Regions from separate parts of the Streptomyces tuirus genome, predicted to be linked through region 2. Evidence: riboswitches for the same ligand, from Rfam matches in the RefSeq annotation. Region 2 holds a riboswitch; each other region holds the start of a gene.
The links. A riboswitch is a leader RNA that binds a small molecule or an ion and turns the genes downstream of it on or off. The one in region 2 is predicted to bind cyclic di-AMP.
Positions count from the first base shown of each region.

Region 1 (6,995 bases), 2.0 Mb from region 2:
GACGTCACTGCGGCCCCCTCCCCCCGGGCGGCCTCGCGCGCCGGCTCCCGCTCCCGCCGCCGTACGCCCCCCAAGCGCTCGGCGCTGATGACCATCGCGGTGCCCTCCGCCTGTGTGATGGGTGTCGCCGGGATCGCCGCCGCCTCCGTCGGCACGCTCTCCGACGACAGCGCCGCGGAGGCGCAGACGACGGCGGCGGACGCGCAGCCGGTCAAGCCGGCCGCCGCCAACAACAAGCTGGACACGCAGCTGCAGAGCCTGTCCGCCGGCGCCGACGACTTCGCCGACCGGGCCAGCCGTACGCAGGAGCGCATCGACCTCAAGGCCCAGCAGGTGGCCGACAGGAAGAGGGCGGCGGAGGAGGCGGCCCGCAAGGAGCGGCTGCGTCCCAAGTTCGCCCTGCCGGTCGCGCGGCACGGACTCAGCGCCTACTACGGGCAGTCCGGCATCAACTGGATGTCCCTGCACAGCGGCATCGACTTCCCCGTCTCGTACGGCACGACCGTGATGGCCGCGACCGACGGCACCGTCCGCACGCAGTGGAACAGCGCGTACGGCAACATGATGATCGTGACCGCGAAGGACGGCACGGAGACGTGGTACTGCCACCTCTCCACGTACACGGTCGCCTCGGGTACGACCGTGAAGGCCGGCGATCCGATCGCGCGCTCCGGCAACTCCGGCAACTCCACCGGACCGCACCTGCACTTCGAGGTGCGCCCGGGCGGCGGCTCGGCCATCGACCCGCTCCCGTGGCTGCGCAGCCACGGCGTCGACCCGTCGTAACGTCCCGGCAGCCCCCGCCCGTCGAGCGGACGGGGCCCACCGGCACTTCTCAGGGCGCTACAGCTTCTCCACCGGCGCGTACCGCAGCAGCAGCCGCTTCGGCTTGGTGTCGCCGAAGTCGATCGTCGCCTCGGCGTTGCCGCCCGTGCCCTTGACCCCGACGACGGTCCCGAGTCCGAACTGGTCGTGGGTGACCCGGTCCCCGACCGCCAGTGACACCACGGGCTTCTCCGAGGTGCGGCGGGTGGCGAACCCGGAGGCGCCCGACGCCGACGAGCGCGAGCGGGACGACGACAGCGAGGCCGCCACCGCCGAGACCGGCCCGGAGGACGCGGGCGCGGTCGCTCCCGTCCGCTTCCACTCCACGTGGGCCGGCGGGATCTCCTCCAGGAACCGGGAGGGGGGGTTGTACGAGGGCTGGCCCCAGGCGCTGCGCAGCGTGGACCGGGTCAGGTAGAGCCGCTCCCGCGCGCGCGTGATGCCGACGTAGGCCAGGCGCCGCTCCTCCTCCAGCTCCTTGGTCTGGCCGAGGGCGCGCATGTGCGGGAAGACGCCGTCCTCCATGCCGGTCAGGAAGACGACCGGGAACTCCAGGCCCTTGGCGGTGTGCAGGGTCATCAGCGTGATGACACCGTCGCCGTCCTCCTCATCGGGGATCTGGTCGGAGTCGGCGACCAGCGCGACCTGTTCGAGGAAGTCGGACAGGGTGCTCTGCTCGTCCTCGCCGCGCTCCTGCTCGAACTCCATGGCGACGGCCGCGAGTTCCTGGAGGTTCTCGATCCGGGTCTCGTCCTGCGGGTCCGTGGAGGCCTGGAGCTCGGCGAGGTAGCCGGTGCGCTCCAGGACGGCCTCCAGCACCGTGGCCGGGCCGGCGCCGGACTCGACGATGGTGCGGAGGTCCTCCATCAGCGTGTTGAACCGCTTGACGGCGTTGGTGGAGCGCGCGGCCATGCCGTACGCCTCGTCGACGCGCTTGAGCGCCTGCGGGAAGCTGATCTTCTCGCGCTGGGACAGGGCGTCGATCATCGCCTCGGCGCGGTCGCCGATGCCCCGCTTGGGGACGTTGAGGATGCGGCGCAGCGGCACCGAGTCCTCCGGGTTGGCGAGCACCCGCAGGTAGGCCAGGACGTCCCGGACCTCCTTGCGCTCGTAGAAGCGGACGCCGCCGACGACCTTGTAGGGCAGGCCGACGCGGATGAAGATCTCTTCGAAGACACGGGACTGGGCGTTGGTGCGGTAGAAGACGGCGACGTCGCCGGCCTTGGCATCGCCCGCGTCGGTGAGGCGGTCTATCTCCTCGGCGACGAACTGCGCCTCGTCGTGCTCGGTGTCGGCGACGTAGCCGGTGATCTGTGCGCCGCTGCCCGCGTTGGTCCACAGGTTCTTGGGGCGGCGGGACTCGTTGCGCTCGATGACGGCGTTGGCGGCGCTGAGGATCGTCTGTGTGGAGCGGTAGTTCTGCTCGAGCAGGATCGTCGTGGCGTCCGGGTAGTCCTCCTCGAACTGGAGGATGTTGCGGATCGTCGCGCCGCGGAAGGCGTAGATCGACTGGTCGGCGTCACCCACCACGCACAGCTCGGCGGGCGGGACCTCCGCCTCGGGCGGGACGTCGACGGGGTGCTCAACGGTGCCGACGAGCTCGCGGACGAGGGCGTACTGGGCGTGGTTGGTGTCCTGGTACTCGTCCACCAGCACATGGCGGAAGCGGCGGCGGTAGTGCTCGGCGACGTCCGGGAAGGCGCGCAGCAGGTTGACCGTCGTCATGATCAGGTCGTCGAAGTCGAGGGCGTTCGCCTCGCGCAGCCGCGACTGGTACATGGCGTAGGCCTGGGCGAGGGTCTTCTCGAAGCCGTCGGTGGCCTGGGCGGCGAAGTCCTCCTCGTCGATCAGCTCGTTCTTCAGGTTGCTGATCTTGGCGCTGAAGGACTTGGGCGGGAAGCGCTTGGGGTCGAGGTCCAGGTCGCGGCAGACCAGGGCCATGAGGCGCTTGGAGTCGGCGGCGTCGTAGATCGAGAAGGAGGAGGTGAAGCCGAGCTTCTTGCTCTCCCGGCGCAGGATGCGCACGCACGCGCTGTGGAAGGTCATGACCCACATGGCGTTGGCGCGCGGGCCGACGAGCTGCTCGACGCGCTCCTTCATCTCGCCGGCGGCCTTGTTGGTGAAGGTGATCGCGAGGATCTGGCCGGGGTGCACGTCCCGCTCGGCGAGCAGGTGGGCGATGCGGTGCGTGAGCACCCGGGTCTTGCCGGAGCCGGCTCCGGCCACGATGAGCAGCGGGGAGCCGGAGTGGACGACGGCGGCGCGCTGGTTGTCGTTCAGCCCTTCCAGCAGCGCGGCGGAGTCGATCACCGGGCGGGGGGCGCCGTCGCGGTAGTAGCCTCCCCCACTCTCGGCTCCGCTCGAGCGGGGGGACCCCCATCGGTGCGGGGGCGCGTCGAACTTCCCGTCGAACAGATCGTCCGGAATCGGCTCCGGTACGTGATCGTCCTCGGGTGGCGGCGGGGGCTCGTCGGCCGGGCCCCGCTGGGCCTGGAGGTTCGCCAGGAAGTTGTCGTCAAAGAGGCTGCTCATCGCTCTCCGAGTCTAGGGCGCCCCACTGACAGCCCGCCGCCGCCCTGAGAACATCGCCCCGCGCCGGGGCACCCGCGGGCCGGACCGGCGGCGCGTTGTCGCCCTCCATGACAGCACGATCACGGGCTGCTACACCCCCCGCAATTGCGGATGATTCGTGATCAAACCCCCTCGATCGCTCACTCTCGGCAACGCTCGGGAACAAGGTCACGAAAATGTATCGGGCATATCACCCATCAACCTTCACAGGCGCCACACGAGTTGGCTACCGTGCGACCAGGCCGCATGACCCCCACCGGCGAACGTCGCCGGGCCGCGCGGCCTCCGCCGAGTCCGGCACGCCGCAGCGGCAGCCGGAGCCGGGGACCCAACCGTGAACCTGGGGTGAATCGGCCCGGCTCCCTGTACGGAGACGGCCGTAGGGCAAACCTTCCGAACCACCCGCCCGAACCCGACAGCTAACTCGGTAGGCGGAACGTGGAAGGAGTCGCCTCCCTTGGCGTCGCACCGCAAGTCGCGCCCTACGGGTACGCGCGTGGCAGGCATACGGACCCCCGCCCTCGCAACGGCGGCCCTCACCTCCGTGGCCCTGCTGTCCCAGTCGGCCAACGCCGCCCCCGCGGCCGACGACAAGCCCAGCCTGGAGGAAGTCGAGAAGAAGGTCGACGACCTGTACCGCCAGGCAGAGTCGGCGACCGACAAGTACAACGCGGCCAAGGAGCAGACCGCGAAGCAGCGCAAGCGCGTCGACACCCTCCTCGACGACGTCGCCGAGCGCACCCAGAAGCTCAACGAGGCGCGCGAGGAGCTGGGGTCCTTCGCCTCCGCCCAGTACCGTACCGGCGCCGCCGCCCCGGACACCGCGACGTTCCTGCTCGCGGACACCCCGCAGGACTACTTCGACCAGACCCAGCTGATGGACCGGATGACCGGCCGGCAGAAGGTCGCGGTCGACGACTACGTCACGCAGCAGTCCGAGACGATGAAGAAGCGGCAGGAGGCCACCGAGAGCCTCGAGACGCTCACCGACTCGCAGGCCGGCCTGCGGACGGCCAAGGCCACCGTCCAGCGGAAGCTCGCCGACGCCCGCGAGCTGATGTCGAAGCTGACCGCCGAGGAGAAGGCCCGGCTCGCGGCGATCGAGAAGGAGAAGCGGGCGGAGGCCACCCGGAAGGCCGACGAGCTGGCCCGGCAGCAGGCCGCGCAGCAGAAGGCCCAGGACGAGGCGGCTCGGCAGCAGGACAGCGGGTCCTCCTCGTCGGGGTCGGGTTCCGGCTCGTCCTCCTCGACGGCCCCGGCCGACTCCTCGTACGCCACCAAGGCCGACAAGGCGCTCGCCTTCGCCCGGGCCCAGATCGGCAAGCCGTACGTGTGGGGCGCGGTCGGCCCCGGCTCCTACGACTGCTCCGGCCTCACCGGGGCCGCCTGGAAGGCCGCGGGCGTCACCCTGCCGCGCACGACCTACGACCAGGTGAACGCCGGCACCACGGTCCCGCTCTCCCAGGCCCGGCCCGGCGACCTGGTTTTCTTCTACGACGACGTCACCCACGTCGGGATCTACATCGGCAACGGCATGATGATCCACGCCCCGAAGCCCGGCACGTACGTGCGCGAGGAGTCGATCTACTACGACGGCGAGTCCGCGATCCACAGCGTGGTACGCCCGGCCTAGAAGTCCCGCCAGGTTTTTGAGGGGCACACGCGCGTGCCCCTCTCTCAACCCGCGCGGCGCTCTCTAGCATCGGCGCTATGTCCGGTCCCTCCCTGTTTGCCACCTGGTGGGCGACGTATGCGCTGGCGACCGGCATCGTGTCGGTCGGTCTCGACTCGGCGGGGTACGAGGTCCTCTCCCGCATCGCCCTCGGCCTGGCCTGCGCGGCCTGGCTGGTGGCGGCCGCGGGCCTCGCCCAGCGGTGGCACGGCGTGTGGCGGGCGGAGACGCCTGCCGCGCTCACCCTCGTGGCGGCGACCGCCGTCCTCGGCACCGGCTTCTCCGCGGCAGGCCGGCAGCACCTCGCCGAGGCTCTGCTCGCCCTCGCCATGCTGCTCTGGGCGGTGCTGCTCACCGCGGAGACCCAGGGGTGGCGCGGAACGGTGTTCCTGCGGTGTGTGGCCACCGAAGGGCTCGCCGTGCTCGGCGCGACGCTCGCCGCGGCGGATTCGGCGGCCTGGCTCGCCCACGCGGCCCTGGTGCTGTTCTGGCTCGGGCTCGCCCTCTACTGTTTCGCCCTGTTCCGCTTCCAGCCCCGGCAGGTGGAGGAGGGACGCGGGGACCACTGGCTCGCGGCGGGCGCCCTCGCCGTGTCCTCGATGGCCGGGGCGAAGCTCCTCAGTGCCGACAGCTCGCGCCTGTACCTGTGGAACGAGGAGAACAGCAGCGCCCTGCGCACGACGACCGTCACGCTGCTCGTGCTCGCGCTGATCGCCTGCGTCGCCCTGATCCTCGCCGAGCTGTTCTGGCCGCGGCACCACTACGACGTGCGGCGCTGGGCGACCGTGTTCGCCGTGGTGGTGACGGCGGCGGCCACCCTGGCGGTCGCCGCCGCGCTCGACGTCGCCTGGCTCGACGCCGCCGGGGAGGTGCTGCTGTGGATCGCGGTGGCCGCCTGGCTCGCGTGCACCGCCTGGGCTCTCGCCGCCGCCCGGGCCGGCGCCCGGCGCTCCCGGGTCAGGTCCAGAGCACGGCGATGAAGATGTTCGCCGTGGTCAGCAGACCCACCAGGCCGAAGAGCCCCTTGTCCACCTTCTCGTCGTCACGCTTCACATAGACCAGGCCGAGGATCACGATCAGCAGGGCCAGCTTCACGCCGATCTTCACGTTGTTCACCGACTGGTCGTCGGCCTGGTTGAGGCCGACGAGAACCACTCCGGTGACCAGCATCGTGAACGCGCCGTGCAGCATCGCGGGGGTGAAGCGGGCGGTACCCTCGCCCATCGCCTTCATCTGGGTGAGGAAGCCTCCCAGGAGCGAGGCGATGCCGATGATGTGGAGGCCGACGAAGAGGTGGATGAGTACGTCCATGAGGCCGGAGCCTAATGAGGGGCCTAGAGGCACCCGACACCGGCCCAGTGATGCATATATGCGCCCCATAGCACCCGATCACGGTCACTCGCTCAGAATCCGGCGCATCGGTCATCACGCTGAGTGAAGTGGGCGGCGCCCCGGCGGGTCCACGGTCGCATACGGTCACCGTCGGTCCTCTCGCGCCACTTCCGCACACCCGCCACGGGCCCGGTACGGCGACGTTTAGCGTCCTCCACCAGGTGCCCGGCTCCCCACCGCCGCCCGGGCCAGGGGCGGCAGTCGGACACCACCGCCGAAAAGTCCGGCGGCGATCCGCTCCCCCTGTGCGGGCCGTCGCCGGACGCGCAGGCCGCCCGTCCGCTCCCCCCGGCAGCCGCACCCACCCCTCGGCGGTCGAGGAAAGGACGTGGCCTCCAGGTGGCAGCGCACCGCAAGCCCCGACAGCGCTCGACGGGTGGCAGCAAGGCCCGTACGGCCGCCACGATCGCCCTCGCGGGCGCGGCGACGGCGACGGGCCTGGACGGCACCGGACACGCCGAACCACAGCTCAGCCCCGCCCAGGTCAAGGCCGAGGTGGACGAGCTGTACCAGGAGGCGGAGGTCGCCACCGAGA
Region 1 covers NZ_AP023439.1:4,641,229-4,648,223, reverse strand. The annotation lists gene IGS69_RS21530 (M23 family metallopeptidase) at 1-786, shown strand, start outside; gene pcrA (DNA helicase PcrA) at 844-3,357, opposite strand; cyclic di-AMP (ydaO/yuaA leader) riboswitch at 3,687-3,845, shown strand; gene IGS69_RS21520 (C40 family peptidase) at 3,854-5,029, shown strand; gene IGS69_RS21515 (SLAC1 family transporter) at 5,107-6,048, shown strand; gene IGS69_RS21510 (hypothetical protein) at 6,026-6,379, opposite strand; gene IGS69_RS21505 (C40 family peptidase) at 6,800-6,995, shown strand, end outside.
Region 1: it holds a riboswitch for cyclic di-AMP, as region 2 does, so the genes downstream of both, IGS69_RS21520 (C40 family peptidase) here and IGS69_RS30225 (M23 family metallopeptidase) in region 2, are expected to answer to the same signal.

Region 2 (6,995 bases):
GCGACCCCGCGAGAGCCGGCATCGGCATCCCCAGCCCGCCCGGCAGCACGTCCGGCATCCCTGGCCCGCCCGGCAGCACGTCCGGCATCCCCAGCCCGCCCGGCACGCCCGGCTCGCCCCGTAAGCCAGGGCCACGACGCGTGCGGGCCGTACCGGGGTCCCACCCGGTACGGCCCGCACGCGCCGGAGCCGCTCTCACGCCACCGACGCGATCCGCATCCTGATGTCGTCCGGCGACAGCGCCCCCTTGGCCGTCACATGGTCACCGGACGACTCCCCGCGCAGCCGGCGCCCGATCCACGGCACCAGGAACTCCCGCGCCCACGCGACGTTGTCGCGCCGCATGTCGAAAGCGCCGCGCGGGGGCAGCGGGGGCCACGGCTGCTCGGGGTCGGCCGGCACGTCGAGGCCGAGCACCTGGCCCGCGCGGAGCGCCACGCGCGTGTGCCCCTCGGGAGACAGGTGCAGCCGGTCGGCGTCCCAGGCCCTGCGGTCCTGCACGCTGCGCAGGGACCACAGGTCCAGGACCGGGCAGCCGTACCGGTCGGCGATGGCCCGGACGTGTCCGTTGTACGTGGCGATCTTGCCGCGCAGGTGCTTGAGCACGGGCACGCCACGGGTGTCGAAACCGGTCGTCACCATGACCGTGCCGGATACGGCGGTGAGCCGGGCCAGCGCCCGTTCGAAGCGCTCGGCCACCTCGTCCGGGTCGGTGCCGGGCCGGATGATGTCGTTGCCCCCGGCGCAGAACGAGACGAGGTCCGGGGCCATGTCGACGGCCCGCGGCACCTGGTCCGCCACGATCTGGTCGAGGAGCTTTCCGCGTACGGCGAGATTGGTGTACTGGAAGTCGCCCTCGGGCCTGCGGTCGGCGAGCAGGACGGCGAACCGGTCGGCCCAGCCGACGAACGCCCCGTCGGGGCCGGGGTCGCCGACGCCCTCGGTGAAGCTGTCCCCCACCGACACGTACGACCCGATCACTGCTCTGCTGTCACTCTTCGAATCGTCTGCCACAGCAACTCATGATTCACCTTCGAATGTGACCTACGCGACCGTAGGCAAGGGTTGACGGTCGGTGAGATAAGCCACGCCTAAAGTGTTCGCCAACCTCGGAATACACCGCTCGTCCGCACACACCGAAGGCCGGACCCGGGGATCGGGGTCCGGCCTTCGGAGGCGTGTCAGGCAGGTGGTCGTGCGGTCGGTCAGCCGACGGAGACGCCGTGCGAGCGCAGGAAGGCGACCGGGTCGACGTCGGAGCCGTAGTCCGGCGTGGTGCGGATCTCGAAGTGCAGGTGCGGTCCGGTCACGTTGCCGGTCGCGCCCGACAGGCCGACCTGCTGCCCGGCCGTCACGGTCTGGCCGGCCGAGACGGAGAGCTGGGACAGGTGGGCGTACTGGGCGTAGTGGCCGTCGTTCAGCTTGATGACGACCTGGTTGCCGTACGCGCCGCCCCAGCCGGCGGAGACGACCTCGCCCGCGCCGACGGCCTTGAGGGAGGTGCCGGTCGGGACGACGAAGTCGACACCGGTGTGGTAGCCGCTGGACCACATGCTGCCGGACATGCGGTACGGGGTGCTGACGGTGGCACCGTCCACCGGGAGGGCGTAGCCGCTGGAGTTGCTCTCGGCGGCGGGCTTGGCGGCGGCCGGCTTGGCGGCGGTCTCGGCCTTCGGGGCCGACTCGGCGGACGGCTTCTGGGCCGAGGCCTTCGGAGCGGACGGGGCCGAGGCCTTCGGAGCGCTCGCGGCCTTCTTGCCGATCGACAGCTTCAGGCCCGGGTGGATCAGCGACGGGTCGGAGCCGACGGCGTCACGGTTGTCCGAGTAGAGCTTCTTCCAGCCGCCGCTGACGTTCTGGTCGTCGGCGATCTTCGCGAGGTAGTCGCCGGCCTTCACGGTGTACGTGCGGGGGCCGTTGGCCTTTTCGGCGGCCTTCTTCTCGGCTGCCGGGGCGGACTGGACGGCCTTTTCCGGAGCCGACTGCGGGGTGGCGGCGTGGGCGCCGGCGGCCCCCATGAGCGGCAGGGCGAGAGCGGCCCCGCCGGTTCCGGCGACGGCGATGGAGCGGGTGAAACGCTGAGTCTTGGGGCGGCGGTGCTTACCCTTCGCGGGCATGGCGAATTCCTCTCCGTCGCCTGCGAGGTGAGCTGTCGGGTGCGAGCTGGAGATGCCCGGCCGCGCCGTGGCGCGACTTAACCCCAAGCCGTTCCGGGAACCGGAACAGGCGTCTTACCTGTGGGTCCCCCGCTCCTGCCGTACGTCGGGTCAGTGTGTGCGGACTCCGGGCGGCGGCAGGATTAGGCGTCCGTCCGGATTGGTGTGGAACGTAAGCGACCGAGACGCAATAGGACAAGCTTGCGGTTGCGCGGGAACGGTGTTTTCCCTGACGCGTCGGCACAAGTGCCGTCACCGAGCGTGGATTACCGATCTCCCGCATTCCTCAATGGGCCTGAATAACGCGCGAATTACGTGAACATGGCAACAACACATCGTCACGGATATGACGATGGTCACGCACCCCGACCTCATCTCCCTTACGATCGGGGCACGTTACGCCTTAGCGGCCGAAGCTCCCTATTCGGACAGAACGACTACTTCCGCTTAAGCCGGGCGACCGCGGCGTCCAGATCCCCGTGCAGGCCGAGGTGAAGACCGTGATGCAGCAGCACGGCCCCTCGGTGAACTTCGCCCGTTTCGAGTCATTTGTACGAGGCTGCCGGTTCGAGGCCGCGCAGCCGTAGGGCCGGCACGGGCTCGCCGTAGCGCTGCACCTGGAGCCAGGCGAGGTGACATGGACGGCGTAGCTGCCGGCCGGCCCGGAGAGCACCACGTACGACCGTTTTCGGAGCTGTGGGGGCTCCGGGGAACGCCTGTGGACAACTCATTGCCCCAGGCAGGCATGTCGTATCGTCGAGACGTGCCCGCCGACGAGCCGCGGCGGCGGCGCCGAAGGGGAGGAGCCCTCGTGACACAGCAGGTCCCGTCGACCGAGCCCGAGCTGGCCGGAGTGCGCAACTTCCGTGATGTGGGCGGACTTCCGACCGTGGACGGACGGCGGGTGCGGCAGGGGGTGCTGTTCCGCAGCGGCCACCTCGCCCACGCGACCGGTCAGGACGCCGCCTTCCTGACGGCTCTGGGCCTGCACACGATCTTCGACTTCCGCAACGCGGCCGACCAGAAGCTCGAGGGGCCCGACGTCGAGCTGCCCGGCGTGCGCAATGTGAACCTGCCGCTGAGCGACCCCGCCGACGGCGCCGAGTTCTGGAAGATGGTCCGCGACGGCGACCTGGACCAGCTGCGCGCGATCCTCTCGGACGGCAAGGGCGCGGGCCGCATGATCGCCTCGTACCGCACGATCATCAAGCACCGCACCGACGAGCACTCCCGGGTGCTGCACGCGCTGGCGCGGGACAGCGTCCCCGCGCTGATGCACTGCGCGGCGGGCAAGGACCGCGCGGGTCTGTCCGTCGCGGTGACGCTGCTGGCGCTGGGCGTCGAGCGCGAGGCGATCGTCGAGGACTACCTGAAGTCGAACGCCAAGCACCGCCGCTACAAGGTGCACCGCAGCAGCTCCGCGGCCTCGGCCTACTCGCCCGAGGTCATGGAGCTGCTCAGCCCCCTGTTCGACGCGCGCGCCGAGTACCTGACGGCGGCGTTCGACACCATCGAGGAGACCTGGGGCGGCGTCGACGCCTACCTGGAGAAGGGGCTGGAGCTCACTCCGGAGACCCGGGAGCGGCTGCGCGAGCGGCTCCTCGACTGAGACGCCGGGACGCGGGCTACTTCGCGCCGAGCGCGAAGAGCAGGTAAATGAACGCGGCGAAGATGTGGCCCGCGATGAGGTAGACGAACAGCCTCACCCACAGGGCGCGGGGGAACTTCTCCTCCATGTTGCTCATGACACGTCTCCAGGGGTGGGGCCCAGGCACAGGGCGGCCGTGGGGCTCTGCAGCAGGGTGTGGACGAAGAGCAGGTCGACGCCGTCGTGGTCCTCGGCGGCGATCCGGTGCGGGGTGAGCGAGTCGAAGTGGGCGCTGTCGCCGGCCGCCAGCCGTTGCGTGCTGTCCCCGAGGCGCAGCCACAGCCGGCCGCGCAGGACATGCAGCCACTCCTCGCCGGGGTGGACGCGCACGACGTCGCCCTGGGAGCCGTACGGGACGTGGACCCGCAGGGCCTGCATCCCGCGGCCCGGGGCGCCGGCCTGCCAGTAGGTCCAGCCGCCGGCCGCCGTGGGTTCCATGTCGGCCGCGCGGATGACGGCGTCCCGTCCGGCGACCGTCTCACCGAGCAGCTCGGCGACCGTCGTACCGTAGACACGGGCGAGCGCGAGCAGCATCGGCAGCGAGGGCTGGCGCTGCCCGGTCTCCAGACGGGAGAGGTGGGCGGGCGACAGCCCGGCGGCGCGGGCCGCTGCCTCCAGGGTGAGGGAGGCCTGGCGCCGCAGGGCCCGCAGCTGGGGCGCGACGGCGGGCAGCGCACCGGGCGAGGGTTCGGCCGGCGAGCCGGCCCCGGAGGGCCGCTCGGTCTCGGAGGGGCTCATGCCTCCATTCAGCCGGAACTTTGCCTCAGCGGCAAGTTTCTTGCCTCCCAGGCAAAACCTCGCAGGCGAAGCCGCCTAGCGGTTGGCCACGGCCTGCTTGACCAGGGTCTTCCCGAAGTCCCACACCAGCCCGCCATTGTGCGCGTCGTCCATCACTGCGGTGAAGGCGTCGACGAACCGGTCCACCTCCCGCTCGCCGATGATCAGCGGCGGGATCAGCTTGATCACCTCCATGTGGTCGCCGGAGACCTGGGTGAGGATCCGGTGCCGCTGGAGCAGCGGCACGACGACCATCTGCGCGAAGAGCCCCTTGCGGGCGGCCTGGAGCATGGCCCAGCGGCTGCGCAGCTTCAGCGACCTGGGCCGTCCGAACTCGATGCCGATCATCAGGCCCCGGCCCCGGACCTCGGCGAGCATCTCGTACCGGTCCGTGAGCGCGGCCAGCCGGGATCTGAGCCGCTCACCGGTGGCCCGGGCATTCGCGATGATCTGCTCGTCCTCCATCACCGACAGCACCGCGAGGCCCGCCGCCATGGCCTGCGCGTTGGATCCGAAGCTCGCCGAGTGGACGAGGACGCGGTCCATGGACGAGTAGACCTTCTTGAAGATCCAGTCCTTGCCGATCGTGGCGCCGACCGGCACATAGCCGCCGGAGAGCGCCTTGGCCACGCACACCAGATCGGGTTCGACGCCGTCCTCGTGCTGGTAGGCGTAGAAGTCGCCGGTCCGGCCGAGGCCGGTCTGCACCTCGTCGGCGATGAGCAGCGCCTTGTGCCGGTGGAGCAGCTCCTGGGCGGCCCGCAGCCAGCCGGGCGGGCCCGTGAGGACGCCCTTGCCCTGGATCGACTCGACGATCAGCGCGGCGACGTCGCCCTTCCTCAGCTCCCTCTCCAGCGCGTCGAGGTCGCCGACGGGGACGGCCGTGTCGGGCAGCAGCGGGGCGAAGCCGTCACGGAAGCCGGACTCGCCGTTGACGGAGAGGGAGCCGGTGGTCAGGCCGTGGAAGGCGTGCGCGCAGTAGAGGATCCTGGGCCTGCCGGTGACGAACCGGGCGAACTTCAGGGCGCCCTCGACGGCCTCGGTGCCGCTGTTGCCGAAGAACACCCGGTCCAGGTGCGGACTGTGCGCGAGCAGCTTCTCCGCCAGCAGGCCCGGCAGCGGCTGGCAGTCGAAGCGGGTGAGATCGGCGAGCTGCGCGTCCAGGACGTCGTGCACCGCCTTGCGGATCACGGGGTGATGGCGGCCGAGGCCCATCACCCCGAACCCGGCGAGCATGTCCAGGTAGTCGTTGCCGTCCGCGTCGTAGAAGTAGGCGCCCTCGGCGCGCTCGTAGACCTTGTCGAAGCCGATCGTGTGCAGCATGCGCGGGAGCTGGTGGTTGAGGTACCGGGTGTGCAGCTCGTAGCGCTCGGCCCCGCGCTCGGCCAGCAGCTTGCCGAGGTCGAACTCCCCGGCCTGCGACGACTCCGACGCGGACTCGGCGGTTGTCATTCCAGTGGCTCCTTGGACAGCTCTTCCTTGACGGCCAGGCTCGCGCCGATCCGTCCGGCGACCTCGACGGGTGTCAGGCCGATGTCGGCGAGCACCTCACCGCGCTTGGCATGTGCGAGGAACTGCTCGGGGATGCCGAACCGCCGTACCGGCACGTCGACGTCGGCGTCGCCCAGGGCCAGCGCCACGGCCGCACCGACCCCGGCCGCACGGCTGTTGTCCTCGACGACGGCGACAAGACGGTGCTCGGCGGCGAGGCCCGGGAGCGCCGGGTCGACGGGCTTGACCCAGCGGGGGTCGACGACGGTGCAGCCGATGCCGCGCGCTTCGAGCAGTTCGGCGGCCTGGAGGCAGACCGGCGCCATCACACCGACGGCCACCAGCAGGGCCTGCGGCCGGGGGGAACGGTGCAGCACGTCCAGTCCGCCCACCCGGTCCACGGCCGGGACCGACGGGCCGACGGACTCCTTCGGGAACCGCAGCAGCGTCGGCGCGTCGTCGACGGCGACCGCCTCGCGCAGCTGGGCGCGCAGCTGGTCGGCGTCGCGCGGCGCGGCGATCCTCAGACCGGGGACGACCTGGAGGACGGACATGTCCCACATGCCGTTGTGGGAGGCCCCGTCGACGCCGGTGACCCCGGCCCGGTCCAGGACGAAGGTCACCCCGCAGCGGTGCAGGGCCACGTCCATCAGGAGCTGGTCGAAGGCGCGGTTGAGGAAGGTGGCGTAGACGGCGACGACCGGGTGCAGTCCGCCCGTCGCCAGGCCCGCCGCGGACACGGCCGCGTGCTGCTCGGCGATGCCGACGTCCCAGACCCGGTCCGGGAACCGCTCGGCGAAGGCGCCCAGGCCGACCGGATGCAGCATGGCGGCGGTGATCGCCACCACGTCCTCGCGCTCCTCGCCGATCCTGACGATCTCGTCGCCGAACACGGAGGTCCAGGAGGGGCCGCCCGACGGGGA
Region 2 covers NZ_AP023439.1:6,649,833-6,656,827, reverse strand. The annotation lists gene IGS69_RS30230 (SGNH/GDSL hydrolase family protein) at 196-981, opposite strand; gene IGS69_RS30225 (M23 family metallopeptidase) at 1,206-2,117, opposite strand; cyclic di-AMP (ydaO/yuaA leader) riboswitch at 2,122-2,283, opposite strand; partial or broken gene IGS69_RS34840 (GH36 C-terminal domain-containing protein) at 2,594-2,788, opposite strand; gene IGS69_RS30220 (tyrosine-protein phosphatase) at 2,968-3,765, shown strand; gene IGS69_RS30215 (DUF6126 family protein) at 3,782-3,901, opposite strand; gene IGS69_RS30210 (helix-turn-helix domain-containing protein) at 3,898-4,542, opposite strand; gene IGS69_RS30205 (aspartate aminotransferase family protein) at 4,618-6,033, opposite strand; gene dxs (1-deoxy-D-xylulose-5-phosphate synthase) at 6,030-6,995, opposite strand, start outside.

Region 3 (6,995 bases), 5.8 Mb from region 2:
GCCTGGAGGTCTTCTTTCCGTTCGAGGTAGAGGCTACTCGTCAAGTGGTCGAGAACAACCACATCCAGATCAGAAGTGCTCGAAAATGACAGGATTACGAAAGGGCCGGTGACACCGATGTGCGCCCCGGCGGCGAACGGCAGTACCTGCAGGCGCACTTGGGGAAGCCGGGCGGCCTCGACCAGTCGCTCCAGCTGGCGGGCCATGACCCCGGGTCCGCCCACCTCGCGCCGCAGCACCGCCTCGTCCAGGACAGCGCTGAGTTTCAGCGGGGGATCCGCGCGCAGCACGTCCTGCCGGGCCAGTCGCACCTCGACCAGCGTGTCGAGCCGGTCTTCGGGAAGTCCCTCCACCGCGGCCCTGGTCACCGCACGCGCGTACTCGGGCGTCTGGAGCAGACCGGGCACGACGGTGGTCTCCAGCGTGCGCATCGCACCGGCCTGCGACTCCAGGCTGATGAAGTCCCGGTAGGTCGGCGGCAGTACCCCGCGGTAGGCGTGCCACCAGTGGTGCCGGCCGCCGCTGTCGTCGGAGCCCGCCAACACCATGAGCAGTTCGCGAAGTTGGGAGTCTGTCACACCGTAGGCGTCCAGAAGTAACCGCACATCGGCCGGTTTCACCCCGCTCGTGCCCGTCTCGATCCGGCTGACCTTGGACTGGTGCCAGCCCACCAGCAAGGCCGCCTCACCGCTCGTGAGCCCCGCAGAGGTGCGCAGCGCACGCAGTTCGGCGCCCAGTTTCCGGCGGCGCACCGCGGGACCGTGCTGCATGGGCTCCTCCTTACTCCCTCCGAGCCACCCAAATACGGTCTCGCGTCGCAGAGTTCACCGCTTTGAGCGACAGATATATGCATATCTTGGTGGATCGCCGTCCTTCGGGGGTGTTCTGGTGGCAGTCTGGCGACGAAGCACCAGTCCGGGACCGTACTCGAACCATCCGCTCCGTGTCGGGCTGTGGTCCCGTGGGAAAGGGACGAGGTCGCCATGGCAGACCATCTGGAAGCATCCGTCACTCTGCCGAGCGATCCCGCCTCGGTCTCCGCAGCGCGTGCCTACGTGGTGGGCACGCTGGCGGAGTGGGGTCTGCCGGTGGACACGGAAGTGTCCGACACCGTCCGGCTCATCATCTCCGAACTCGCCACCAACGCCGTCCAGCACACCTTCGGTCAGTCGCCCACGTTCACCGTGGACGTCGAACTGGACCGGGACGAGCACCTGCGCATCGGTGTTACGGACAGCCATCCGCGCTTCCCCAGACGCCTGCCGGCCGCCGTCCAGCAGGACAACGGCCGCGGTCTGGTCATCATCCGCTGGCTGACCGCGGAATGCGGCGGCAGGCTCCGTATCCGCCCCACTCGCGAGGGCGGCAAGACCATCTCGATCGAACTCCCCTGGGTCGTCCCGGTCGGGCCGGTGACGACAGCGGTGCAGCAGGAGCCCTAGCCACACAGGAGCCCCTCAGGAGGACGCGAAAGGCATATCCAGCGGGTGCCCTCCGCGCACCCCGGGCCGCGGGACCCACATCCGGGCCATCCCCACGTGTATGACGCCCGCTCCGCGCCTCGCGCCCGTCACCGGTGCTGAGCCGAAACCTCCCGGTGCGCAGCCGCCCCCCCCGGAAGCCCTGACGGCTGACCGACGGTGTGCCGCAGCGGTGCGGGATCGCGACGCGGCCCCCGGCCGTCTCCTCCGCGGAGGTCTCATCGGCGCCGTCCGTCTCCGTATGCAGCCCCGCCCGCCGCACGTGCCGCGGGAGCAGCTCCCACAGGCCGACGCGGACCAGGAAGGTCGTCGCGCCCGCGGCGACACCGCCGGTCCGGCCCGACGTCACGTCGACCACCAGCAGCGCACGGAACCGCTGAACGCGAACACCAGCACGCTCAGACGGGTGGTGGTGACGGGTAACCACATGACCCCGTGTCACGCTCCGGCGAGCGGCGGCGCGTCAAGGACGCCGCCGCACGCCGGGCGGATCACTTCACGCGTCCGTACCAGACACTCTTGGTCCAGATCTTCTGCAGTCGCACCACGTCCCCGCTCTTCGGGGAGTGCCAGAGCTTGTTCTTACCCGCGTAGATACCGACGTGGTACACGTTGCTGCCCGAGTGGAAGAACACCAGGTCGCCCGCCTTGCGGTTCTTGGCGGAGATGTGGCGCGTCTTGTTGTACTGCTGGGCAGCCGTGCGGGGGAGCTTCTTGCCGGCCTTCTTGAACGAGTAGAGCGTGAGTCCGGAGCAGTCGAACCGGTGCGGACCGGTGGCCCCGTACCTGTAAGGTGCACCCTTCTTGGAGGCCGCGATCTGGAGTGCCTTGGTCGCCGGTGTGGCCGCCGCCGCCTCGGATGCGAAGCCGGGCGCCACGATGGAGCCGCCCACCGCGGCGATGGTGAGCGCCGAGGCCGTGCCGGCCCGGGCCATGAGCGACGGGACACGATTGAGCGCAGTCATGCGCAACCCTTCGTCAGCCGCCTGTGAAGGATGACCTGTCGGATTCGGGCTGACAAAGTTGCCCGGCCGCTGACGCGGCTTCACCCCAAGGGCTGCTCGGGGCCGGTCATGGCGTGACCGTCCCGGCGACCCGTCGTGCTCGGGTCCTCCACTCCTGCCGATCCACTCCTGTCGACCGGTCATCCGGGCGGCGGCAGGACTCGGCGTCCGCCCGGATCGCCCCGCCACAGCGGCGGGGGCTTGTCGTCAGACAGGGATCTTGGCGCATGCCTGTCCGGATTTCCCAACGGAACCGGGGATTTGTGTTGTTACTCACCACTCACCCGTTCGGGTGGACACGTGTGCGTTCGGGCCACTGTCCACTGGTTCGCGGAGCCCCGGACCAGCGATGGAATGCCCCATTCCGTCCACCGGCTACGCGCGTTGCGCAACCGGAACGGTCCGGAAATCCGTCTCCTGCCTACTCCGAACAGCGGTACGTCTTTTGGTCCGTTTCAACTCAGCTCCGGACGCATCGTGGGCGGCGCTGCGTCCGGACCGACGGTTCCGCGTCAACTGACGGACTCCGGGGGCAGGGTGAGCCGGGCGGTGCGCCGCTCGCCGCCCAGCACCAGTGCGTCACGCAGCGCCGTCGCCTTGCCGACCAGGGCCTGGGCGGCGCGTAGTCCGCGGTAGGTGTCGCCGTCCTGGGCGGGGTTGATACGACCGAGCAGGTCGACGACCTCGAGGTAACGCTCGATCAGTTCCGCCTCGGCCCGCGTCAGGGCGGGCAGGGGCGGCAGTTCGGCCGGGAGCACCGGAGCCTCACCGACCGGTCGGCGGGGCCACGGTGGCCTGGCGGCTCGGGATGATCCCGTCGATCAGGCTGATGGATCACCAGGCGGGCGTCGGGCGGCGCGAATCGCTTGCCGGGCGTGCCCGCCGCCAGCAGGACCGAGGCGGCGGCACCGGCCCGGTCCAGGCAGATCGTCGAGCTTCGAGTACGGATCGTCCGTTGCCCGGAGCCCGTGCGTTCGGTGAACTCGGGGAGCGCGTTCCTGGGTCTCTTTGCGTCACCGGAATCTGGTTCTCGGAGGTCGCGGAGCAGCAGGTGGTCAGCGCGGTCTCCACGGTCCGCGAGGCCGCTGCCGCCCCTGGCGCACCCCAGCGGTTCGGCATCGCGGCGGAGCACCGCCGGGCCGGCCCGGCCCAGGCGGTTTCGTCTGGATCAGTGGGCCGTCGTGGCACTGATCGGGACCAGGCTCACCCGGGGGAGTGAAGATCGGGAACTCGTCGACTCGGAGGGCCGTTGTCGACCGGGTGTGCTGCGCCCGGAGCGCAGGACGGCCGCGCGCCACCAGGCCCGGGAAATCGACCGCCCGGGCCTGGTGGCGCCTGACCCGCCCGGCGCGGGCAGCCCCGGAGCGACGGAACGAGTCACGCTGCGGTTGCTGCACCCGCGTCCACCGCGTTACCTGGAACGGGGCCGAGTGAGGCTCACGGAGCGCGAGGAGCGGTGATGATCACGCAAGACCAGGTCGATCGAATTCTCCGGCTGAACGGGAACGGACTACCGTTGGTCTCGCTCTACATCCCCGCGGAACCGGACAGGACGGGCCGCCGCGCGTTCCTGACCCGGGTGGCGAGCCTGCTGGACCGCATCCAGCCCCTCGCGGAGGACCGCTCACTCGAGCACGCCGCGCGGCTCTCGCTCCGCGAGGACATCGCGAAGATCGGGAAATCGCTCGAGGAGGAGCCCCACAGGCCGGGCGCTGTCGCCGTCTTCTCCTGCAGCGGCAACGGCGTCTACGAGCAGGTGTGGCTGCCGCGAAGCACCCGCGAACGCATCGTCGTGGACGCCGATCCGTACGTCCGTCCGATGCTGGGCGTGCTCGACGAGTACTACCGCACCTGCGCGGTCATCGTGGACAAGGGGACCGGCCAGGTCTGGGAGCACTACATCGACGAGGCACGGGAGCTGGAGACGATCCGCGACCGTACGCTGCGCAAGCCCAACTACGCCGCCGGGTTCGCCGAGAACCGGGTCCGCAACAAGGCCGACGAGCTCAGCAAACGGCACTACCGGCGGCTCGTCGGCGAGCTGAAGCAGCTGTTCGGGACCGGGCGCTTCGACCTGCTCGTCGTCGGCGGCCACTCCTATGAGGTGCCGGTCTTCACCGAGTTTCTCCCGCGCGAACTGCGTGACCGGCTCATCGGCAGTTTCACCGTCGACCGCGAGACCGCCACGCCCGAGGACATCAAGCAGAAGGTGCAGGAGCTCGTCTCCGACCACGCACACCAGGAGCAGCGACAGCTCGTCGGCGAGATCCTCGAAGCCAAGGCGGCCCGGCGGCCCAGCGCCGTCGGGCTCGACGAGACGCTGTGGGCGGCCTCGCTGGCCGCGATCCGGACGCTGGCGGTGGACGAGGGGGCCGTTGCCCCAGGCGTCGTCTGCGACCGGGACGGGCTGCTTGCGCGCTCGGGAAAGACCTGCCCCCTCTGCGGGGAGCCGCTGCGCGAGGTCCCCGACGTCATCGACGAACTGACCCAGTCCGTCATCGACGACGGCGGCGACGTCCGGCACATCGAGCCGGAGACGGAACTGCGCGCGCACCAGGCCGGGGCACTGCTGCGCTTCGAACTTCCCCCGCAGTAGACCGGCGCGAGATAGTCCGCCGGATCCTTTGACCACCCCGCATAACCGGAGTAATCATAGTAAATAGGACCGGTCAACCACGACAGGGCTCCCTCGCGGAGTACCTGTCGGGCACCGGCCAGGTCCCCGGCGAATTCTGAGATACGAGCAGTGGGTTGATCGGAACTTTCCGGGGACCGTCTATGCGTCCGGGGGTCGTCAACGTGTCCGGGGACCGTCTACGTGTCCGGGGACCGTCTACGTGTCCGGGGACCGTCTACGTGTACGACATCTGTGTGCACCACGCCTTCAGGCCGGTCAGGACTCCATCGCGTTCTTCGGCCCCCTCCGGCGCGCGTCAGGCCACCGCCGAGAGCTCCCGCTGCTCGGCCGCGGGTCCACCGCCCGCCTTCCGGGCCCGGAGTGAGCTGCCGAGCAGTACGGCGCCCAGGCCGAGAGCCGCCCACCAGGCGAGGGTGAGGGCCGGCCCGGTCGCCGCCGCGCCGTCGAAGTACGACACCGAGCGCAGCAGCGTCGTCCCCGCGCCCGGCGGGAGCCACTGGCCGATCGCGCCGGCCGGCTCCGGCAGCATCTGCGGGGCCGAGGTCGCGCCGGAGAACGGGTTGCCGATCAGCATCACCACGGCGGCCCCGACGCCCGTGCCGGCGGGGCCGATGAGGGCGGCGAGCCCGGCGACGGCGCCGCCGACGGCCAGCGTGGACAGACCGAGCACCGACGCCTCCGTCCACCAGACACCGCTGAGCGCCCCGAGCCAGCTGTGCGCGATCCCGGCCGCGATCACGCCCACCAAGGCCGATGCGCCGAGCAGTGCGATCACGGCTCGGGAGCCGCGCAGCCCCAGCAGGGTGACGACAGCGCCCGCCGCGATGCCGGCCAGGGCGAGCGGCAGTGCGGCGGCGTTCAGCACCGCGCCGCGCGGATCGCTCTCCGGGGTGGGCACGACGTCGACCGTCTTGACCTGTGTGCCCTGAGCGGCGGCCTGTTGGGTCACGGCCTGCTGGAGGAACTGCGCGACCACCGGACTCGCGGCCGATGCGGTCAGCAGTTCGGGCCCCTGCGGGGTGACCACGACCGCGCCGTACACGCTCCGGTCCTCGATGGCGTCCCGGGCGGCGGCCTCGTCGGCGTAGCGGTGGATCTCGAAGGCGCCCTCGTGCCGCTCGAGTTGCCGCTCGACCTGGGCCGCCGCGGTGGGCGGTCCGGCCACGCCCAGCGGCAGGTCGCGGGGTGCGATACGGGAGGCCGGCCAGGCGAAGGCCCACAGGGCGAGGGCGGCCAGGACGGGCACGAGGACGACGACCGCGATCACATGGCGGTTGCGGGAAGGCATGAGGGTCTCCTGAAGCGAGCGGGACCGGAAGCGAGCGGGGCCGGAAGCGAACGGGACGACCGGAAGCGAGCGGCACCGAACCAAAAAGAAGGATCGTTCGTTTTGCTGTCTCCTCACCGTGCTCCCGTCGCGCCGTCTTGTCAAGAATGAATATTCGTTCTACTTTGGGGATCATGGCTCGCGTGTCCCAGGAACATCTCGACGCCCGCCGCCGCCAGATCCTCGACGGTGCCGCGGTCTGCTTCGCCCGCAACGGCTTCCACGCCACGTCCATGCAGGACGTGCTGAAGGAGGTCGACCTCTCGGCGGGGGCGGTCTACCGCTACTTCAGCGGCAAGGAGGAGCTGATCGGCGCGATCGTCGCCGAGACGCTCGGTTCCGTCCGCGAGGCCTTCGAGGAGGCGGCGCGGCAGAGTCCGCCCCCGCCGCCGGACGAGCTCGTCGCCTCGGTCCTCGGCAGGACCCTCGCCGCCCGTGAGTCCCTGGTCGTCGACGGCCGGCCCGCCTTTCCGCGGCTCGTCATCCAGGTGTGGACGGAGACGCTGCGCAATGAGGAGCTGGCGGCCCTCCTGCGGGAGGGCTAC
Region 3 covers NZ_AP023439.1:849,986-856,980, reverse strand. The annotation lists gene IGS69_RS04040 (helix-turn-helix domain-containing protein) at 1-770, opposite strand, end outside; gene IGS69_RS04035 (ATP-binding protein) at 984-1,442, shown strand; gene IGS69_RS04030 (C40 family peptidase) at 1,973-2,446, opposite strand; cyclic di-AMP (ydaO/yuaA leader) riboswitch at 2,451-2,652, opposite strand; gene IGS69_RS04025 (hypothetical protein) at 2,998-3,243, opposite strand; partial or broken gene IGS69_RS34515 (ATP-dependent Clp protease proteolytic subunit) at 3,309-3,434, opposite strand; partial or broken gene IGS69_RS35160 (hypothetical protein) at 3,525-3,704, shown strand; gene IGS69_RS04015 (baeRF10 domain-containing protein) at 3,945-5,081, shown strand; gene IGS69_RS04010 (ABC transporter permease) at 5,419-6,411, opposite strand; gene IGS69_RS04005 (TetR/AcrR family transcriptional regulator) at 6,585-6,995, shown strand, end outside.
Region 3: it holds a riboswitch for cyclic di-AMP, as region 2 does, so the genes downstream of both, IGS69_RS04030 (C40 family peptidase) here and IGS69_RS30225 (M23 family metallopeptidase) in region 2, are expected to answer to the same signal.

Region 4 (6,995 bases), 2.2 Mb from region 2:
ATCGCCACCGACCTGGACGGGACGCTGCTGCGCGGCGACGACACCCTCTCCGACCGGTCCCTCGCCGCGCTCGCGCGGGTGGCGGACGCCGGTGCCCAGCACCTCGTGGTGACCGGCCGGCCGGCGCCGAGAGTGCGGCCGCTCCTGGACGACCTCGGGTGCAGGGGGCTCGCGGTGTGCGGACAGGGCGCGCAGGTGTACGACGCCGGCGCGGGCCGGTTGCTGTGGTCCATCAGGCTGGACCGGGAGCTGGCCGAGACCGCCCTCGGCAAGATCGAGGCCGAGGTGGGGCAGGTGTACGCGGCGGTCGACCAGGACGGGGTCGACGGGCTCACGCTGATCGAGCCGGGGTATCTGATGCCGCACCCGACCCTGCCCGCCGTGCGGGTCGACCGGCGCGAGGAGCTGTGGGGCGAGCCCATCAGCAAGGTGCTGCTGCGCCATCCCCACCTGACGGACGACGAGTTGGCGGCGACGGCCCGCTCGGTGGTCGGCTCGCTGGCCACGGTGACGATGTCGGGGCCCGGCACGGTCGAGCTCCAGCCGTGCGGGATCACCAAGGCCACGGGGCTGGCGCTGGCCGCCGAGCATCTGGGACTGCGGCCGGCGGACACCGTCGCCTTCGGCGATATGCCCAACGACATCCCGATGTTCGACTGGGCCGGCCACGGCGTCGCGATGGCCAACGCCCATCCCGAACTCAAGGCCGTGGCCGACGAGGTCACCCTGTCGAACGAGGACGACGGCATCGCCGTCGTCCTCGAGCGACTGCTGGGCGGGACGGCTCAGTACGGGCCGTTGACGTTGTCGATCGAGCCGTAGCGGTCGGCCGCGTAGTTGCAGGCAGCCGTGATGTTGGCGACCGGGTCGTACGGGTCGAAGGGGGTGCCGGCCACGTGGTAGGCGGCGAACGTCGGGTCGATCACCTGGAGCAGGCCCTTGGACGGGGTGCCCGCGGCGGCGTTGGAGTCCCAGTTGTTGATGGCCTGGGGGTTGCCGGACGACTCGCGCATGATGTTGCGGTGGATGCCGTCGTAGGAGCCCGGGATCCCCTTCTGCGCCATGATGTCGAGCGACTCGCGGATCCACCCGTCGAGGTTGTTCGCGTAGGTCTTCGCGGACGCCTGGGTGGCCTTGGCGACGCCGCCGGCGGGCTTGGCGGCCGGCTTGGCGGGGGCCGACGACTTGGTCGCCGTCTTCTTCGCCGCGTCCGTCTTGGTGGTCTTCACCGTCAGCTTCAGACCCGGGTGGATCAGCTTCGGGTTGTCGCCGACGGCGGCGCGGTTGTCCTTGTAGAGCTGCTTCCAGCCGCCCGAGACGTCGTACGTGGCCGCGATGCGGGCGAGCGAGTCGCCCTTGACCACGGTGTACGCGAGGGACTTGGCGGGCTGGGCCGCCCGCTGCACGGACTGTGCGGCGGCGGGTGCGTTCTGGGGCTCGGCGGCGCTCGCGTGGGTGGCGCCGAGAAGCGGAAGGGTGAGTGCTGCTCCGCCGGTACCGGCGGCCATGAGGCCTCGGGTCAGCGGGTTGGTTCCGGGGCGACGGTGCTTGCCTCGTCCGGCCATGGCGATGTTCCTCTCCGGCGCCTGCGAGGTGAGCTGTCGGGTTCGGGCCGGGAGGTGCCCGGCCGCGTACGGCGCTGTGTGCCGTACGCGGCTTCACCCCGAGCCGGGCCGCTGTGCGGACCGGCGACTTACCTGGGTCCCCCGCTCCTGCCACGCGTGAGTGAGTCGGTTCCTGTGGGGAGTCCGGGCGGCGGCAGGATTAGGCGTCCGCCGGACAGGGCCGGAACGTATGCGAGAGCACATGTCGGGAACAAGCGCCTCAGTCACATATCGCGCGGTTGACCTTGGTCGGGGGCGTTTGGGCCGCTTGATCCTTTGCGGAAGCCAAGGCTCAACTGGCTTTCGGGGGAAGGCGTTAGAGGCCGCTGCCGCAGTGACGGGGAAAAGCGGAGGAAGTGATTCAACTCACTGATCACGAGTCCCTGGGGCAATTTTCCTCAAGGGGAATTCACCGACTCATCACGGCAAATCGTGCATAACTCGCTACCCCGGGGTAAGTCGATAAATATCTGTTCTTATAGGTTGATCGAAAACATAAGGGTCGTGATCGGATACCACCCGGCCTGTAACCATGGGCGCTGGCGGTGATCGAAACGTGACCGGATACGCTGACTCGAGTGAGGGCAGCGACCTATCGACAATCCGCGTAATCACCGGCAGACACAGCAGACAGGAGACCCCTCGTGACCGACGTCGGGCCGTTCGGGCTGAGCGTGCGGGACCAGGCTCTGGAGGCCGATGTCCAGGCCGGATTGGCGGCTGTCGAGGAAGGCTTGCTCGAGGCCACCAAGAGTGAGGTGCCCTTCATCACGGAGGCCGCCCAGCATCTGGTCCGGGCCGGCGGCAAGCGGTTCCGCCCGCTGCTCGTCATGCTGTCCGCCCAGTTCGGTGACCGCCACGCGCCCGGCATCGTGCCGTCGGCCGTCGTCGTGGAGCTGACCCACCTCGCCACGCTGTACCACGACGACGTCATGGACGAGGCCGCCGTGCGCCGCGGCGTCGAGAGCGCGAACACCCGCTGGGACAACTCCGTCGCGGTCCTCACCGGCGACTTCCTCTTCGCCCGCGCCTCGCACATCCTGGCCGACCTCGGCCCGGAGGCCGTGCGGGTGCAGGCCGAGGCGTTCGAGCGCCTGGTGACCGGCCAGATCCTGGAGACGGCCGGACCGCAGGACGGCCGCGACCCCGTCGAGCACTACCTGGACGTGCTGGGCGGCAAGACCGGCTCGCTGGTCGCCGTGTCGTGCCGGTTCGGCGCGATGATGTCCGGCGCCGACGACACGGTCGTGGACGTCCTGACCCAGTACGGCGAGCGGCTCGGCGTCGCCTTCCAGCTCGCGGACGACGTCCTGGACATCGCCTCCGACTCCCACGAGTCCGGCAAGACCCCCGGCACCGACCTGCGCGAGGGGATCCCCACGCTGCCGGTGCTGAGGCTGCGCGAGCGGGCGGCCCGGCTCGGGCTCGCCGAGGACATCGCCCTGTCCGAGCTCCTTGACTCCGACCTCACCGACGACGCACGGCACGCCGAGGCACTGCGCCTGCTGCGGGCCCACCCGGCGCTGGAGCAGGCCCGGCAGGACACCGTCCGCTACACCCAGGACGCCCGTTCGGCGCTGGCACCGCTGCCGGAGTGCACCGCGAAGGCGGCGCTCCTGGAGCTGTGCGACGCGGTGGTGCACCGGGCCGGCTGACTCGTCTCCCTCCTGCGACCCCTACGGGTCGGGGGAGAAGTCGCCCCTCCGTGTCATACCCCAGCAGTAGACGGAGTTGAGCCCGGGGTCTGACGTATCTCCCTTGCCGATTTGGTCAGATGGTGACCACGGAAAACACCACTCCTCACCTGTTCGGGTGAGAATGGCGGCTCAGGGACGAGTGCGTGGACGACACGGACAGCCGCCGCCGACCACGGAGGTAGGGCACACATGGCACCGTACGCATCCGACGACAGCACGACCGCCGGGGAGGTCGACGAGCAGCGCTCCGGGCGGCGCAAAGCCGCGCGGTACGTCGTCCCGGTCACGGTGATAGGGGTGGCGGCCGCGACGATCGGGCTGGTCCCCGCGCTCGCCGACTCCGGTGACCCCGACCTCCCGAAGATCACCGCACAGCAGCTCATCGAGAAGATCGCCACCTCGGACGTCCAGCAGCTGTCCGGCACGGTGAAGGTCAGCACCGACCTCGGCCTGCCGAATCTCGGCGGCCTGGAGTCCGGCCTGCTGTCCGGCGCCGCGGGCCAGGGCGAGGGCGGCTCCTCGGCCGACCCGACGGCCAAGCTCACCGAACTCGCCTCCGGCACGCACACCTTGCGCGTCGCCGCCGACGGCCCCGACCGGCAGAAGCTGTCGCTGCTGGAGAACGCCGCCGAGTACAGCGTCATCCACAACGGCAAGGACGTCTGGGGCTACGACAGCAAGTCCAACGAGGTCTACCACGGCACCTCTTCGACGAGCCCGGAGCGCGGCAAGGACCAGCAGCCGCCCGCCACGCCGAAGGACTTCGCCGAGGAGGCCCTGAAGGCGGCCGACGACACGACCTCCGTGACCGTCGGCGGCACCGCCCAGGTCGCCGGCCGGGACGCCTACAAGCTCGTCGTCGAGCCGAAGCAGTCCGGCTCGACGGTCGGCGCGATCAGCATCGCCGTGGACGCCAGGACCGGCATGCCGCTGAAGTTCACCCTCACCCCGGCGAGCGGCGGCGCGGCGGTGATCGACGTCGGCTTCACGAAGGTCAGCTTCGCCAAGCCGGCCGCCTCGACCTTCGACTTCACCCCGCCCAAGGGCGCGAAGGTGACCGAGGAGAAGGACCTCGACAAGGGCTCGAAGGAGGCTCCCGGCACGACCTTCGGCAAGGGCGGGGCGCGCGAGCACGCCCCGAAGGACGAGGAGGACTTCGGCAAGGGCCCCGACGGAATGAAGACCATCGGCGAGGGCTGGAGCGCCATCGCCACCTTCGACACCGGCGGCGAGGGCGTGCCCTCCGGCGGTGCCGGCGGCGACCTCGGCGGCTTCATGGACTCGCTCGGTGACAAGGTCCACGGCGAGTTCGGCTCGGGCACGGTCTTCTCGACCCGTCTGGTCAACGCCCTCGTCACCGACGACGGCAAGGTCTACGCCGGTCTGGTCACCAAGGACGCGCTGGTGAAGGCGGCCGACGCCGGGAAGTAGCTCCCGGAGGCGTACGGGAGCCGAGAGAACGAGAGGAAGCCGGTGGGCGAGGTGTCCGCCGCGGAAACGGAGCGGAGTGCGGCGGGGGCCGAGGCCGGGGAACCGGTCATCGCCACCCGCGGGCTCACCAAGCGCCACCGCGGCGGACAGCTCGCCGTCGACGGCCTGGACCCGACCGTCCCGGCGGGCAGGGTCTTCGGCTTCCTCGGCCCGAACGGCTCCGGCAAGACCACAAGGACATCACCGCGTGGCGCTCAGTCCTCGTAGAGGAACCTGGCCGGGGGCGCCTCCTGCTCGAAGAAGGTCTTGGCGCGGGTCAGTGCGGCGTCGTCGGTCAGCACGTCACCGGGCTTGCTGCCGTTGCCGAGCAGCACCCCGCCGAAGCGCATCCCCATGTACGCCGCGGAGTTGTGGAGTGTCCCGACGAGCGGGTCGGCGACCACCTCCTGGGTGTGCGCGAGGGCGGTGACGCCCCACAGGGTGCGGCCGGCCAGGGTCGCCTTGAAGTCGAGGCCGGGCGTGCGCAGCCAGCCCGACCAGTAGTCGAGGTAGCGCTTGGTCTGCGCGGAGACCGAGTACCAGTACAGGGGCGAGACGATCACGATGTCCGTCGCGGCGAGCGTGGCATCCAGCAGCCGGGCCACGTTGCCCTCGGTCGGGCGGACGTGGTCGCTGTCGTGCCGCAGGTCCTCGAAGTCCGGCACGGGGAGCTGGGTGAGGTCGATCCACTCCTGCTCGACGTCCGGGGGCAGTTGCTCGGCGGCCCGGCGGGCCAGCAGCTCGGAGTTGCCCTCGGCGCGAGCGCTGCCCAGGACGAAAAGGAAACGGCGGGTCATGGTGTCCCCCAGAAGAAGGCGATTGCATGCGCGTGCATCATATGTGTGCGCATTCAAATCCGCCAGGGGTACCCGTCAGCCTCCGCTCCGCCAGGGGTGCCCGTCAGCCTCCGCTCCGCCAGAAGGGTTCGTCAGCCTCCGCTCCGTCAGAAGGGTTCGTCAGCCTTCGGTCCGCGCCTCCGCCTCCCGTGCCACGGCCAGCAGCAGCGCCTCCCGCCCGTGCGGTGCGACCAGCTGAAGCCCGGCCGGGCAGCCGTCCCCGCCTAAGCCGGCCGGGAGGCTCAGCGCCGGGTGCCCGCTGACGTTGAACGCCCAGGTGAGCGAGGTGGAGTAGCGGTCCCCGGGCCCCTCGTGACCGTGCGGGGCCGTGGGGGCCGTAGGGGTCAGCAGCAGCCCGGCGTCGGCGAACAGCGCGGCGAGGCGCCGGTCGTTCTCCGCCCGGACGCGGTGGGCCCCGGCCAGGTCGGCACCGGGCGTGCGCAGCGCGAGCCACGCGGGCCCGGGATCCATGAGCCTCACCGGCACCCGCGGCCGTACGAGCCGCACGACACCCGCCGCCACGAGCCGTTCCACCGCGGCCCGGCCGAGCGCGACCGGCTCCGGATCCGGCCCGGCGAAACCGAGGTCGGGGGACCAGACGGCGGTGACGGGGAGGGCGGGGAAAGCGGGCTCCGGCTCGCCCGCCACCACCTGCCACCAACTCGCCGCGTCCGCGGCGCAGCGGGCGAGCACACCGGGGACCGCGAGCCCCGTACGGTCGGCGGAGGGCAGCCGCCCGGCCGTGGTCTTCAGCCCGGCCACCCCGCACCACGCCGCCGGTATCCGCACCGACCCGGCCCCGTCGCTCCCCGTCGCCAGCGGCACCAGCCCGGCCGCAACGGCCGCCGCCGCCCCGGCCGACGAGCCACCCGGCGTACGGTCGGTCCGCCACGGATTGACGGTACGGCCCCGGGCCCCGAGCCCCCAGGTCTGCCAGGGCGTGCCCGGCCCGGGCACGGACGTCGCCCCCACGGCCACCGCCCCGGCCGCGAGCAGCGGACCAGCCGCGCGCAGCCCGTGCCGCCCCTTCACCGCGACCGGCACACCGGCCAGCGGAAGGGAGGGATCCGCGCCCCCACGGTCGAGTCGCCCGTCCACCTCACCCGCCCGCCGCAACGCCTCGTCGGCCCACACCTCGACGAACGCGCACAGCCGCGGATCGATCCGCTCGATCCGGCCCAGGGTCTGCGCGACCACGTCCACCGCGCGCAGCTCCCGGGCCCGCACACCCGCCGCGATCTCCACGGCCGACAGGGGTACGTCCGACAGCGGTATGTCCGGCAGGGGCGCGGGCGACAGCGGGACGTCCGACAGCGGGACGCCCGACAGGGGTGCGGCCAGCCCGGGGACGGCCGTCAGCGTGCCGCTCCCGTCAGCCGGGCCAGGGC
Region 4 covers NZ_AP023439.1:4,470,437-4,477,431, forward strand. The annotation lists gene IGS69_RS20620 (HAD family hydrolase) at 1-822, shown strand, start outside; gene IGS69_RS20625 (transglycosylase SLT domain-containing protein) at 786-1,565, opposite strand; cyclic di-AMP (ydaO/yuaA leader) riboswitch at 1,569-1,746, opposite strand; gene IGS69_RS20630 (polyprenyl synthetase family protein) at 2,249-3,259, shown strand; gene IGS69_RS20635 (LolA family protein) at 3,491-4,732, shown strand; partial or broken gene IGS69_RS20640 (ABC transporter ATP-binding protein) at 4,775-4,966, shown strand; gene IGS69_RS20645 (flavodoxin family protein) at 4,987-5,568, opposite strand; gene IGS69_RS20650 (amidase) at 5,728-6,852, opposite strand; gene IGS69_RS20655 (DUF6668 family protein) at 6,963-6,995, opposite strand, start outside.
Region 4: it holds a riboswitch for cyclic di-AMP, as region 2 does, so the genes downstream of both, IGS69_RS20625 (transglycosylase SLT domain-containing protein) here and IGS69_RS30225 (M23 family metallopeptidase) in region 2, are expected to answer to the same signal.